Regions from separate parts of the Blautia sp. OM07-19 genome, predicted to be linked through region 1. Evidence: riboswitches for the same ligand, from Rfam matches in the RefSeq annotation. Region 1 holds a riboswitch; the other holds the start of a gene.

What was found. A riboswitch is a leader RNA that binds a small molecule or an ion and turns the genes downstream of it on or off. The one in region 1 is predicted to bind thiamine pyrophosphate.
Region 2: it holds a riboswitch for thiamine pyrophosphate, as region 1 does, so the genes downstream of both, thiS (sulfur carrier protein ThiS) here and thiW (energy coupling factor transporter S component ThiW) in region 1, are expected to answer to the same signal.

Annotation. Positions count from the first base shown of each region.
Region 1 covers NZ_QULA01000007.1:90,444-97,563, reverse strand. Annotated here, with positions in the region: gene DXC01_RS07245 (zinc metallopeptidase) at 1-189, opposite strand, end outside; gene fmt (methionyl-tRNA formyltransferase) at 194-1,144, opposite strand; gene def (peptide deformylase) at 1,167-1,658, opposite strand; gene priA (replication restart helicase PriA) at 1,734-3,953, opposite strand; gene DXC01_RS07225 (UDP-N-acetylmuramoyl-L-alanyl-D-glutamate--2,6-diaminopimelate ligase) at 3,950-5,422, opposite strand; TPP riboswitch at 5,581-5,688, shown strand; gene thiW (energy coupling factor transporter S component ThiW) at 5,774-6,283, shown strand; gene DXC01_RS07215 (hydroxyethylthiazole kinase) at 6,287-7,093, shown strand.
Region 2 covers NZ_QULA01000034.1:9,643-16,762, forward strand. Annotated here, with positions in the region: gene DXC01_RS16800 (TRAP transporter large permease subunit) at 1-572, shown strand, start outside; TPP riboswitch at 736-844, shown strand; gene thiS (sulfur carrier protein ThiS) at 1,171-2,142, shown strand; gene thiH (2-iminoacetate synthase ThiH) at 2,163-3,401, shown strand; gene DXC01_RS16815 (thiamine phosphate synthase) at 3,382-3,969, shown strand; gene DXC01_RS16820 (M48 family metallopeptidase) at 4,084-4,668, shown strand; gene DXC01_RS16825 (DUF1294 domain-containing protein) at 4,695-4,973, shown strand; gene DXC01_RS16830 (GDSL-type esterase/lipase family protein) at 5,007-5,615, shown strand; gene DXC01_RS16835 (GTP-binding protein) at 5,603-6,550, shown strand; gene DXC01_RS16840 (Cof-type HAD-IIB family hydrolase) at 6,627-7,120, shown strand, end outside.

The sequences.
Region 1 (7,120 bases):
ATCTGTAATCCCGGCACTGTAAAGGATCCTTCTGGCTGCTTCTTCTCCGGTAAGTCCTGATGCGCTTCTTACTCTCTTATAACGGGCAAAGGTGCTTTTGAGCTTTGCAGATGCCGCGAGAGACAGAAGCATTCCGATGATCAGAAGAAGATACGTCCAATCAAATCCATAGTATCCATATCCGTACATATTATCACTCCTTATGATCTGTCAGCATGGTTTCCTCAGTTACCTGATAGCCGCGAAGGAAAGCATCTGTTTCCATACGCTTCTTTCCCTCAAGCTGTACTTCGCGAAGGACGAGAACATCTTCTCCACAGGCTACGTGGATTCCTGTTTTATCCACCGCTGTGATCGTTCCCGGTGTGGTTTTTCCACCATTTGCGCCCTTTTCTACTGTGGATTTCCATACTTTAAGTGTTTTTCCATTGAGGAAGGTGTAGGCGCTCGGCCACGGGTTCAGGCCGCGGACCAGTCTCTCAAGTTCTTCGGCACTCTTTGAAAAATCCATAAGTCCCATTTTCTTGGTGATCATCGCTGCATACGGGGTCGGGCTTTCCTCCGGCTGTTTCTCATAAGTAGCAGTTCCGTTCTCTATAGAAGGAAGTGTCTCCATCAGAAGATCAGCCCCTGCCTGTGCAAGTTTATCAAAAAGACTGCCGCCTGTTTCCTCTGTCTCGATTGGTACAACGATCTTGGAGATCATATCTCCGGTATCCAGACCGGTTCCCATTCTCATGATCGTCACGCCGGATTCTTTCTCTCCGTCAATGACTGCCTGCTGGATCGGTGCTGCACCTCTGTATTTCGGAAGCAGGGAAGCATGGATGTTGATACATCCATATTTCGGAAGATCCAGGATTGTCTTCGGGATGATCTGTCCAAAAGCTGCCACAACGATGATATCCGGTGCAAGTCCTGTAAGTGTCTCCACAAATTCCGGATCACGTACTTTGGCCGGCTGGTAAACCGGAATTTCATGTTTCATGGCTTCTTCTTTGACAGGAGTTGGCATAAGTGTCTTGCCTCTTCCCTTCGGTTTGTCCGGCTGTGTCACAACTGCCGTGACCTCATATCCGGCTTTTACCAGTGCGGCAAGCGGCGGCACTGCAAAATCCGGAGTTCCCATATAAACTATTTTCATAATATGCTCCTTTTTTCGTCTGTTATTCGAAATCCTCAAATTCCTCATCCTCGTCATAGCTGGTTCTGTGAAGTTCTCCTTCTACCAGGTCTGTGTACATCTTGCCATCGAGGTGGTCGATCTCATGGCAGAAAGCTCTTGCGAGAAGTTCTGTTCCTTCGTAGATCACTTCTTCCATGTCTTCGTTCATTGCCTTTACTTTGACATAGTTCGGACGGGTCACCTGTCCTGCCATGCCCGGAACGCTTAAGCATCCTTCGTCTCCTGTCTGTTCGCCGGAGGTTTCAAGAATCTCCGGATTGATCAGGACGATCGGACCATCCCCGATATCAATAACTACGATTCTCTTGAGGATTCCGACCTGCGGTGCTGCAAGTCCTACTCCCATCGCTTCATACATGGTATCAAGCATGTCATCTACTAAAGTTACGATCTTTGGTGTAACTTCCTTTACCGGTTTGCTTACCTTTCTCAGTACCGGATCTCCTTCTGTTCTGATTGTTCTGAGTGCCATTTCTTTCTTCCTTTCTTTTGTCCTTTATATATTAGTGTACTGTATCACTCACATTTCGCAGAATGACGCAGTACACTAGCTGTAATCAAACTGTATATATAATTTCCGGAAACCGGAATTTACTTCGATATATTTTTCTGCTTTATCCTTGATGTCCATCAGCACACGTTCTTCCTGATGTTTCAGGTAGATGACCTTGTGGTAGACATCGTTGATCTTCCCGACGGATGCATAGGCAGGACCGATCACGTGAAGGTGGTATTTTTCCCCGATCCGTTCTACGAATCGTCCGAGATAATCCATGCCCTGGCTCAAAAGTTCCTCATCTTCTCCCGCAGCAAGGATCGACAGCATATGTGCCGCCGGCGGATAATCCATCAGAAGACGGTAGCTCATCTCCTCGCGGTAAAAAGCTTCATAATCCTGGGTTGCCGCGGTCTGGATACTGTAATGTTCCGGATGGTATGTCTGGATCACTGCCTCTCCCGGCTTATTGCCCCGTCCAGACCTTCCAACTGCCTGAGTCAGAAGCTGAAATGTCCTCTCTGCACAGCGATAATCGGCCGCATTCAGAGAAAGGTCAGCCGCCACTGCACCAACCAGAGTCACATCCGGAAAGTCGTGTCCCTTGACGATCATCTGGGTTCCCACCAGGATATCCGCTTCATGGGCGGCAAAAGATGACAGGATCTGCTCATAACTTCCTTTATTTCTTGTAGTGTCGTAATCCATGCGGAGAACACGGGCTTTCGGAAAAGTCTTGTGAAGGACCTGTTCGATCTGCTGTGTTCCCGCTTTGAAACCGCCGATATAAGGCGAACCACAGGACGGACACTGCTCCACACGCGGTCTCTCATAGCCACAGTAGTGGCAGACCAGCTTTCCATTGTTATGTTCTGTCAGTGCGACATCGCAGTGTGGACACTTAAGAGCCTCCCCACAGGAACGGCAGGAAACAAAGCCCGCGTACCCGCGCCTGTTCAGGAACAGAATGGACTGCTCATTATTTCTCAGACGTTTCTCCAGGGAACCCTTCAGTTTACGGCTCAGGATCGAACGGTTCCCTGCTTTTAATTCTTCCCTGAGATCCACAACCGATACTTCCGGAAGCGGACGATCCTCAAAGCGGGCCGTCAGCTTCGTCAGCAGATATTCGCCGGAAACCGCCCTGCTGTATGCTTCCAGGGACGGCGTCGCTGAACCAAGGACCACATGTGCACCTTCCTGCGCTGCCCTCTGCACAGCCACCTCTCTCGCATGATAACGTGGACTGTTCTCACTCTTATAAGTCTGCTCATGTTCCTCATCAATTATGATAAGTCCCAGGTTGGAAAAAGGTGTAAAAAGAGCGGAACGCGGTCCCACCATGATCTGGATTTCTCCGCGCTTTGCTCTTCGAAACTGGTCATACCGCTCACCCATGGACAATCGTGAATTCAGGACCGAAACCTTCTCTCCAAACCATCCATAAAATCTGCGTACTGTCTGGTATGTCAGGGAAATCTCCGGGATTAGTACGATCACCTGTTTTCCCTGTGCTACTACCTGCTCGATCAGTTTCATATAAACCTGCGTCTTGCCGCTTCCGGTGACACCGTGGATCAATACCGGACGCGGAGTTTCCTTCTGCCATTCCTCCTGGATCTGGCAAAGGACTTCCTGCTGTGCCTCAGTAAGACTTGACAGTTTCTCCCTTGGGATCGAACCTTCCTCTATCGGAATGCGGTAAATTTCATCCTGCTGGATATGGACAAGTCCCTGCTCAACGAGAGGTGCGATCACTGCCGCAGTCATGCCCAGTTCTTTCGAAGCTCTGGTATAGTCAAGTTTCGGTTCCTCGCAGAGTGCCCGAAGAAGTCTCGCTCTCGCTTTACATCTGCCTTTTTCGAGATTTTGTGCAAGGGCAAGGGCTTCTTCTCTGTCAATATTGAGAAGAACATAGCGTTTTTCTTTGGATTTGACTTTTTCTCTTACTGGAAGGACCGTCTTGAGTGCCTGTGCCATCGTGGAACCATATCGTTCTTTCATCCATGCAGCAAGGGCGATCAGTTTTTCCTCTGTTGTTTCCTCGCTGCTGCAGATTTCCTTAAACGGTTTGATCTTTACCGGGGCCAGCTTGGGCTCCCGGGAAAGTCCGATCACATAACCTCTGCGCTCATGATTTCCATTTCCAAAAGGAATGGATACCACCATTCCTATATGGATCTGGCTTTCCAGTTCCTGCGGAACGCGGTACTGAAAACTCCGATCCAGTTTCTCATGGGAAATATCTACAATGATATCTGCATACATCATTGATCTTTTTCCTGATCCTCCTTCAGAATCTCTGCGATCAGAACTCTTTCATCCATAGGATACTTCTTTCCTTTGATCTCCTGGTAATCTTCATGTCCCTTTCCGGCAAGGACAATGATATCGCCCGGCTCTCCATGATGGATCGCATAGGCGATCGCTTCCTTACGGTCACAGATCTCTACGTATTTGCCGTTTGTTTTGGCAATTCCTGTCTTGATGTCGTCGATGATCGCCTGTGGCTCCTCGAATCTCGGGTTGTCTGAAGTAATGATAGTCAGATCTGCCATTCTTCCGGAAACCTCACCCATTTCATAACGACGGGATTTTGCACGGTTTCCTCCACAGCCGAACAGGCACACCAGTCTGTGCGGATGATATTCTCTCAGAGTTGTGAGAAGACTCTCCAGCGCCATCGCATTGTGTGCATAGTCGATCATCAGAGTAAACTCATCGGATACCTTGATCATCTCGATACGCCCTTTGACTCTCGCTACTTTGAGAGCTTTGATGATGTTTTCCTGGGAAACCTTGAAATGACGGCAGATGGCGATCGCAGTCAGGGAATTGTAAATGCTGAATTTACCTGGAATATCGATTTCTACCGGGAAGTCCATAAGACCTTTGACATGGTAGGAAATTCCCAGATATCCCTTGCCGCCGACCATATGTGCATCTTCTGCGCGAAGGTCTGCCTCCGGTGAAAATCCATAAGTCTCCAGATTGCAGGTATGGCCTTCGATAATCTTCTCAAAGTGCTCATCATCGCGGTTTACGATGCCGACTTTGCACTGGCGGAGAAGCATGGATTTGCAGGCAAGATAATGTGCGAAATCTCTGTGCTCGTTCGGTCCGATATGATCGGGTTCGATATTTGTAAAGATACCGTAGTCAAAAACAAAGCCCTGTGTTCTGTGAAGCATCAGTCCCTGTGAAGAAACTTCCATTACTACACAGTCACATCCTGCATCTACCATCTTGCGGAAATATTTCTGAACGACAAAAGATTCCGGAGTTGTGTTGGCTGCCGGGATCACCTCGTCACCGATGATCGCCTCGATGGTTCCGATCAAGCCGACTTTGTATCCGGCGTTTTCAAGGATGGATTTGACCATGTAGGTGGTTGTGGTCTTTCCTTTGGTTCCTGTGATTCCGATGGTCTTGAGCTGTTCTGCCGGATGTCCGAAATATGCGGCAGAAATGAACGCCATTGCATAGCGTGTATCTTCTACCTTGATCACAGTGACATCCTGCGGTGCTTCCACATCGTCCTGGACTACCAGTGTCTTTGCTCCTTTCGCAACTACATCCGGTACAAATTTATGTCCGTCCACAACTGCACCTTTGATACAGATGAACAGAGAATTCTCGATCACTTTGCGGGAATCATACTCTACAGTACTGACTTCCTGCTCCACGCTGCCCTGGCAGCAGGTATATTCCAATCTCTCTAATAATGATGAAACTTTCATATTTATTCTGATCCTCCTCACTTCGGGATATACTCCATTATAGGATATCACAGGTCGAAGTCTTTTTCAATGTCCGGTCTGTGTCCGTTTTTTATAAAAAGCGGTCCGAATTTTTTCTTGTCATATCCTGTAATGGGCTGTATAATAGTAGCGTAAAATATATGAAACAGGGGAGCTGGCTGAAGCTGGCTGAGAGGAAACTGACTGGTTTCGACCCATAACCTGATTTGGATAATGCCAACGTAGGGAAATACCGAAGATTTTTCAGGAGAATTTCCCCGCGGATTTCTCCTTTTTTTGCGCTAATTTTTCAGACCAGATGTTTCATAATTAACAAAGGAGGTCAAACCAATGTCAAAGAGCAATACACATGCCGCACAGAAGCTCGCCGTTGCCGGTGTACTGACAGCAGCAGCCGTAGTTGGAAGCTTCTTAAGTGTTCCGGTTGCCGGAAGCAAATGTGCTCCGGTACAGCATATGGTCAATGTATTCTCTGCCGTCCTTCTCGGACCGTGGTGGGGGATCGGCATTGCATTCTGTGCAAGCCTGATTCGAAATCTGCTCGGGATCGGAAGTTTTCTTGCTTTTCCGGGAAGCATGGTCGGAGCCCTGTGCTGTGGACTTATGTACCATTTCACCAGGAAATTAAGTCTCACCTGTGCTGCGGAAGCACTTGGAACCGGCGTTCTCGGCGGACTTGCCGCTTACCCGGTTGCACGTTTCGCCATGGGACTTGCCCCTGCCGGATTTACGGTATACATGATCCCGTTCTTTATCTCCACTCTGGCAGGCAGCATCCTCGCCTATGTGCTTCTCCGCATCTTCGAGAAAAGCCAGGTGCTTGACACAGTAATGAGGTAATTTATGGAAAGAAACGAAATTCTGGCTGCGATCCTTAGGAAACAACCAAAGATCCACTGTCTGACCAATCCGGTCACGATGAATGATGTTGCAAACATCCTTCTCGCTGCCGGCGGAAGTGCCGTGATGGCGCAGGATGAACAGGAGGCTGCTGAGATCACTACTTTCTGTCAGGGAACCCTTCTCAACACCGGTGTCCCTGATGAAGCCAAGATCCGGGCGTGCATCCTTGCCGGGAAACGTGCCAATCAGCTTGGTCATCCTGTTGTTCTCGATCCGGTCGGTGTGGGCGGAAGTTCTTTTCGCCGGAGAGAACTCCGGAAGCTTCTGGATCATGTGCATCCGGCTGTGGTCCGCTGCAATCAGGAAGAAGCGGCTGTACTCTGTTCTTTTCATTCGGAACAGGAAACACATTTTTCCCACGGCGGCGTGGAAAGCAGCCTGCATATGGATGCGCAGGACCTGACACAACTCGCGCGGACTGCTGCCAGACTTTATAACTGCACCTTTTTTATTACAGGAAAAACAGATGTCGTATCAGACGGCGAACAGACCATTTTGCTTAGTGGCGGCGATCCAAGGCTCTGCCGGATCACGGGCGGCGGCTGCATGCTCTCTGCCCTGTGTGCCCTGTTCTGTTGCAGCGAAGCATCTGCCTTCGAGGCAGCGTCCACGGCCGGTCAGCTCTGGAAGGAAATTTCAGAGGAAGCCGGAAGACATACAGATCAGAATAGCGGCGGCATCGCACAGTTCCACATGTCACTCATGGATATGACCGAGCAGAAAATATTTTTTTCCGCTCGTTTATAAAAAAATTATTTGCAACAGGAGGAGAAC
Region 2 (7,120 bases), on a different contig from region 1:
AGAACGGCTTCCGTGAACTGACAAACAGCAAGCACGAAGTAAAAACTGTCGACGATATGAAGAACCTCAAGATCCGTGTAGCAGGCTCCAACCTTCTGATGGAATGCTACAAGAGATGGGGCGCAGATGCGACAAACATGAACTGGTCTGAGACCTACACTGCTCTGCAGCAGAACACAGTAGAAGGTCAGGAAAACCCGCTTCCGGCAATCGACGCGGCAAGCGTGCAGGAGGTTCAGCCGTACTGCTCCATGTGGGATGCGATCTATGACTGTCTGTTCTTCTGTATCAACCAGGATCTGTATGATACTCTGACACCAGAGCAGCAGGCAGTTGTTGATGAGTGTGGACAGAAAGCCGTTGAGTATGAGCGTTACATCAACCGTTCCGGTGATGAGGAGATCAAGACTCGTTGGCAGTCAAAGAATGGCGTAACTATCACAGACAAAGATGATATGGATATCAATTCCTTCAAAGAAGCAGTAGATGGTGTAGATGAGTGGTTCGTAGAACAGCTCAAAGATGCCGGATATGATGATGGACAGGAACTGGTAGACCTCTTTGAAAAATAAAAAGACCGAGAAGAGCCTGGAGAGATCCGGGCTTTTCTTATGTATAAAATTATAGTTACTGTTCACAGGTAATATCCCGCGAGGTGTTTTGTCATACTGTACAAAGATAATGTGTAAAAATCAAGACTTGACAGAATTGTGATTAAAGCATATACTAAACTTTGTAAATAAGCAGGGGAGCTTGTACTGGCAGGCTGAGAGGAAGTAATTAACTTCGACCCTTATACCTGATTTGGATAATGCCAACGTAGGAATGTGAACGTATGTGGATATTACGGGAGATGCCTTGTGGCGTCTCCTTTTTTGTATTACATATCGAGAGAACACCAGTGGCGCGTCTGCTGATTCGTTTCATATCTGAACAGGAACACAATTTCATAGCGATACAAATGAGAGTGAACAGAGTTCATGAAGGGGTGCACCACCGCGGGTGTATTCTTTTGTGAACTCTTTTTTGAAGCCGCCAAACATGAGGAAGTAGCGATTTACGAAGTAAATCTGCGGATTCCGAATGGTTGTAGAATTATGAAGCTGCGAAGCAGCGTAATAATTCGTATGTATCGTTATTACTAATGTATCACAACACAGGAGGACAAATATGATCACAGTAAACGGAGTAGAAAAAACACTTGAGAAACCATTATCAGTCACAGAATATCTGGAGACGAACAAGTACGTACCGGTTCAGGTAGCAATTGAATTAAACGACAAAATACTTGCAAGAGAATTATATGGAACAACCATTTTGAAGGAGGGTGATGTTATGGAAATCGTAAGTTTTATGGGCGGCGGAAGCGGCAAAAATGAGGATAAACTGGTTCTTGGAGGACACGAATTTACCTCACGTTTCATTCTTGGTTCCGGTAAATTTTCACTGGATCTGGTAAAAGCCTGCATTGAAAAAGCAGAGGCACAGATCATCACACTTGCACTGCGCCGTGCAAACGAAGGCGGACTTGCGAATATCCTGGATTATATTCCAGATAATGTTACACTTCTTCCAAACACTTCCGGCGCGAGAAATGCCGAAGAAGCAGTCCGTATCGCAAGACTTTCCCGTGAACTTGGCTGTGGAGATTTCGTAAAGATTGAAGTCATCCATGATTCCAAATATCTTCTTCCGGACAACTATGAAACCATTAAAGCGACAGAAATCCTTGCAAAAGAAGGCTTCGTAGTTATGCCATATATGTACCCGGATCTGAACGCAGCAAGAGATCTGGTAAACGCCGGAGCTGCCTGCGTTATGCCTCTTGGCTCTCCGATCGGTTCCAACAAAGGCATCTGTACCAAAGAATTTATCCAGATCCTGATCGATGAGATTGACCTTCCGATCATCGTAGATGCAGGAATCGGCAGACCTTCTCAGGCATGTGAAGCAATGGAAATGGGAGCTTCCGCGGTCATGGCAAACACCGCGATCGCAACTGCCGGAGATGTAGAGGCAATGGCAGAAGCGTTTAAAAAAGCAATCGAAGCAGGCCGCAGCGCATACCTTTCCGGACTGGGACGTACTCTGGAAAAAGGTGCCAGCGCGTCATCACCACTGACAGGATTTCTGCATGACTAAGGAACGGAGGACAGAATAAAATGGCAGAGAATACAGCAGCAAATCATGGAGAACATTTCAATGAAAGCATCGTCAATGAAGTGATCCTTGAGGATATGAAAAAGAACCGTATCGATCATATGAAGTATCTTCCGGGCATGGAAACAATGGAAGAATCAGATGTTATGGAAAAGGTCATTACCGCAATGAATGCCTACGATTATGACCAGTATACAGAGAAAGATGTCCGCAGGGCACTGGAACATGACAACCGCACGATCGAAGATTTTCAGGCACTTCTTTCCCCGGCAGCACTTCCTCTTCTGGAGGAGATCGCACAGGCGGCGAGAGTAGAGACAAGGAAACATTTTGGCAATAGTGTATATATGTTTACACCAATTTACATCGCGAATTACTGTGAAAACTATTGCATCTACTGTGGTTTCAACTGCCACAACAAGATTCGCAGGGCCCAGTTAAATGCAGAAGAGATCGAAAAAGAAATGGAAGCGATCTCCAAAACAGGATTGCAGGAAATCCTGATCCTGACAGGTGAGAGCAGAGCGAAATCTGATGTGAAATACATTGGAGAAGCATGTAAGATCGCACGAAAATATTTTAAGGTCATCGGTCTGGAAGTTTATCCGATGAACTCTGATGAGTATCATTATCTGCATGAATGCGGTGCGGATTATGTAACAGTTTTCCAGGAAACGTACAACTCAGACAAGTATGAAACACTTCATCTTGCAGGTCACAAACGAATCTTCCCGTACCGCTTGAACGCACAGGAACGTGCGCTGAAAGGCGGCATGAGAGGTGTAGGATTTGCAGCACTTCTCGGTCTGGACGATTTCCGTAAGGATGCATTTGCGACAGGCTATCATGCATGGCTGCTCCAGAGAAAATACCCTCATGCAGAGATTGCTTTTTCCTGCCCGAGACTTCGTCCGATCATCAATAATGACAGGATCAACCCGATGGATGTACATGAACCACAGCTTCTCCAGGTTGTCTGTGCATACCGTCTGTTTATGCCATTTGCGAGCATTACTGTGTCCACAAGAGAGTGCGAGAGAGTAAGAGACAATCTGGTAAATATCGCTGCAACCAAGATCTCAGCAGGCGTCAGCACGGGAATCGGAAGCCACGTAGACGATATTGAAGACAAAGGAGATGACCAGTTTGAGATCTCAGACGGAAGGTCTGTAGATGAAGTATATCAGGCACTTTTGGATCACCAGCTCCAGCCGGTCATGAATGATTATGTCTATTTATAAAGAAGAATATAAAAATGTCATTGCAGTGACAAAACGCAAACTGAGCAGCAGACCGTTCCTGGAACAGATGGAACGTGTCTGTAAACTCCATCCCAGGGCTGTGATCCTCAGAGAAAAGGATCTTTCTGAGGAAGAATATGCAGAACTGGCAGTACAGATTCTGACATTATGTAAACAATATCAGGTTCCATGTATGCTTCATACATATCTGGAAACAGCGAGAAAATTGCAGCATCCATATATTCATCTGCCTCTGTTTCTTCTCAGAGAAAACAGCGAAAATCCAGGTGATTTTCTGGCAGTGGGATGTTCTGTACACTCTGTAGAGGAAGCAAAAGAAGCACAGAAACTCGGAGCAACCTATCTGACAGCAGGGCATATCTACACTACCGACTGCAAGAAAGGCCTGCCGCCACGGGGATTAGACTTCCTGCGAGAAATCTGCAATGCCGTAACGATCCCGGTATATGCGATCGGCGGCATCCACGCAGGAACCAGACAGATACAGGAAGTAATGGACTGCGGTGCTTCCGGGGCATGTATCATGTCGGAGATGATGAGAATTTAACCAAATAAACTGCGGAGCAGTTATTTGGTTATGAGCAGGTAGCAAAGCGGATATTCGCAATCCGCGCCGCTGTTCTTTACGCAAAATAAGTTTCATGGTATCATTACGGTGAAAATGATGATACTGTGGAACTTTTTTTGTATTACGGAGGGTAAAACGATAGATACGATAACATATGAACTGATCCGTTCAGACCGTAAAACCATATCTTTGCAGGTAAAACCAGATGGCAGAGTGATCGTGCGTGCGCCGCAGCGACTGGCGAAATACAGGGTTGTCAGATTTGTAAAAGATCACGAAGACTGGATCTTGAAGCAGCAGAAAAAGCTTGAAGATTACCGGGAGACTCGTCATGTGATCACAGATGAAGAACGAAGAGACGGTGTTCAGAAAGCCCTTAAAATATTCCCGGAAAGAACGGCATATTTTGCGGCACGGATGGGAGTAAACTATGGCAGAATCACGATCCGAGAGCAGAAAACCCGGTGGGGAAGCTGCAGTTCGGCCGGAAATCTGAACTTTAACTGGAGACTGGTCCTGATGCCGCCGGAGATTCTGGATTATGTGGTGGTTCATGAATTGGCACACCGAAAAGAGATGAACCATTCTTCGAAGTTCTGGGCGATTGTGGAGCAGGAAATGCCGGATTATCAGGAGCGGAAGCAGAGACTGAAAGAACTGGGAGGACAGTTCATATAAAATAGTACAGGGAGGAAACGAAACATATGGATTTAATGAAATATTTCAGCTGGTATCTGATAACGATAAATATAGTGGCATTCATGATGTATGGAATTGACAAGGAAAAAGCCAAACGTGGGGCATGGAGAATCCCGGAAAGTACTCTGATCGGGGTTGCGCTTCTGGGTGGAAGTTTTGGTGCGTGGGCAGGAATGAAAACCTTTCATCATAAGACAAGAAAGAAGAAATTTTCTGTAGGAGTACCTCTGATCCTTGTTGTAGAATATGGACTGCTCGCATGGCTTATGGCAGGAGTTAAATGAACAGAAACTGTGGATAGAAACGGAGGAAAAACGATGGCAGGAACGATCATCTGTTATGGAGATTCCAATACATACGGCTATGATCCGTGTACATTGATGGGGGACCAGTATCCAGAACAAAACCGCTGGACAGGTATCCTGGAGAGCGAAACGAAGTGGAAGATCGAGAATCACGGCATCTGTGGAAGGTGTATTCCGCACACAGGAAGCCAGATCCGTTTTGCCTGCGAACAGTTAAAGGACTGGCAGGATAAGGATGCTCCCGTATGGATGTGGATCATGCTTGGAACGAACGATCTTCTGCAGGAACAGCAGTTTACAGCGAAAGATACGGCACAGAGAATGGAGACTTTTCTGAAAAAACTCATGGCAGAACCGGCGGTTTCCAGTGGAAAGATCACACTCTATTTGATTGCACCAGCCCGGATGGAATACGGTGCCTGGGTAGATGAAGAACGGCTGTATCAGGAATCAAGACAACTTGGCGAAGAATACAAAAAAGTCGCAGAACGCCTGGGAATCGGCTTTACGGACGCTGGTAAATGGGACATCCCAGTCGTATACGATGGAGTACATTTTTCAGAAAAAGGACATCATATATTTGCACAGAACATACAGGAGGAAATTACATGGTTAAAGTAGATCTGATCACAGGATTTCTCGGATCAGGAAAGACAACTTTCATAAAAAAATATGCCCGTTATCTGATGGATCAGGGTTACAATATCGGAATTCTGGAGAATGATTTCGGCGCGGTAAATGTAGATATGATGCTGCTTCGGGAACTGGAAAGCGAACAGTGTGAGCTTGAAATGGTAGCCGGAGGATGCGACAAAGACTGCCACAGAAGACGTTTCAAGACCAAGCTGATCGCGATGGGAATGTGCGGATATGACCGCGTTCTGATCGAGCCGTCAGGGATTTTTGATATGGATGAGTTTTTTGATGCACTGCACGAAGAACCGTTGGATCGCTGGTATCAGATCGGAAATGTGATCGCTGTTGTTGATGTGGGACTGGATAAAAAAATGTCAGAGGAGGCAGATTATATCCTGGCTTCCGAGGTCGCAGATGCAGGCTGTATTGTCCTCAGCAAGACACAGGAGGCTTCTGGAGAAACGATCCAGAACACGATCGATCACCTGAACCGCGCACTGGAAACGGTACACTGCAAGCGAAGACTGAAGGAAGATGAGATCATAAAAAAAGACTGGGAACAGTTTGAAAATGAAGATTTTGAGCGCATCATGAACAGCGGATACATTGCTGAAGATTACGAGAAAATGAACCTGGATGATGACGATGTTTTTCAGTCTAAGTATTTCATGGATCTGGAAATCTCAAAAGAAGATCTGCGCGAAGCAGCGCAGAAAATTATGGAAGATCCTGCCTGTGGCTCTGTTTTTCGTATCAAGGGATTTACACAGGAAACAGATGGATCGTGGACAGAATTGAATGCCACACATCACGAGATCACCCTGCGTCCGATCGAAGCTGGACAGAAAGTTATCATCGTGATCGGGGAACATCTGGAGGAAGAAGAAATCAGAAAATATCTGGAACCAGATAAAAAGTAACTCTTGCGAAGACGAAGGAAGATATTATATATTTGGATATAAAGGGCAAATATATACAGATGGAGGAAGAGAAAAGATGGCAGTTGATACCAGGATTTTATTCACAGACCTGGATGGAACTTTGTTGAATGACAAGAAGGAGATCACCCCGGGAAACAGGGCAGCAGTGGACGAGGCACTGGCAAAAGGACACAAGATCGTTGTGACAACAGGACGTGCTCTTGCCAGCGGACTGCAGATTGCAGAACACGTCGGACTGACAGGAGAGGGCTGTTATGTAATCGCTTTTAACGGCGGACAGATTTACGATCCTTACCACAGAGAAACAATTCATGGTGTAACTTTTTCACAGGATACAGCAGTTGAGATTTTTGAGAAAGCAGTAGAAAGAAATCTGTATATGCAGGCATATTCAGATGAAGCGATTCTGACGGTAGAGAACAATGAACTGCTTCAGCAATACGCGAAAGTACAGAACTTACCATATAAAATCGTAAAAAACGCAAGGGATGCAATCATTCAGGATCCATATAAACTTCTGGCAATTGACAATGACAGAAGCAAAAGTGA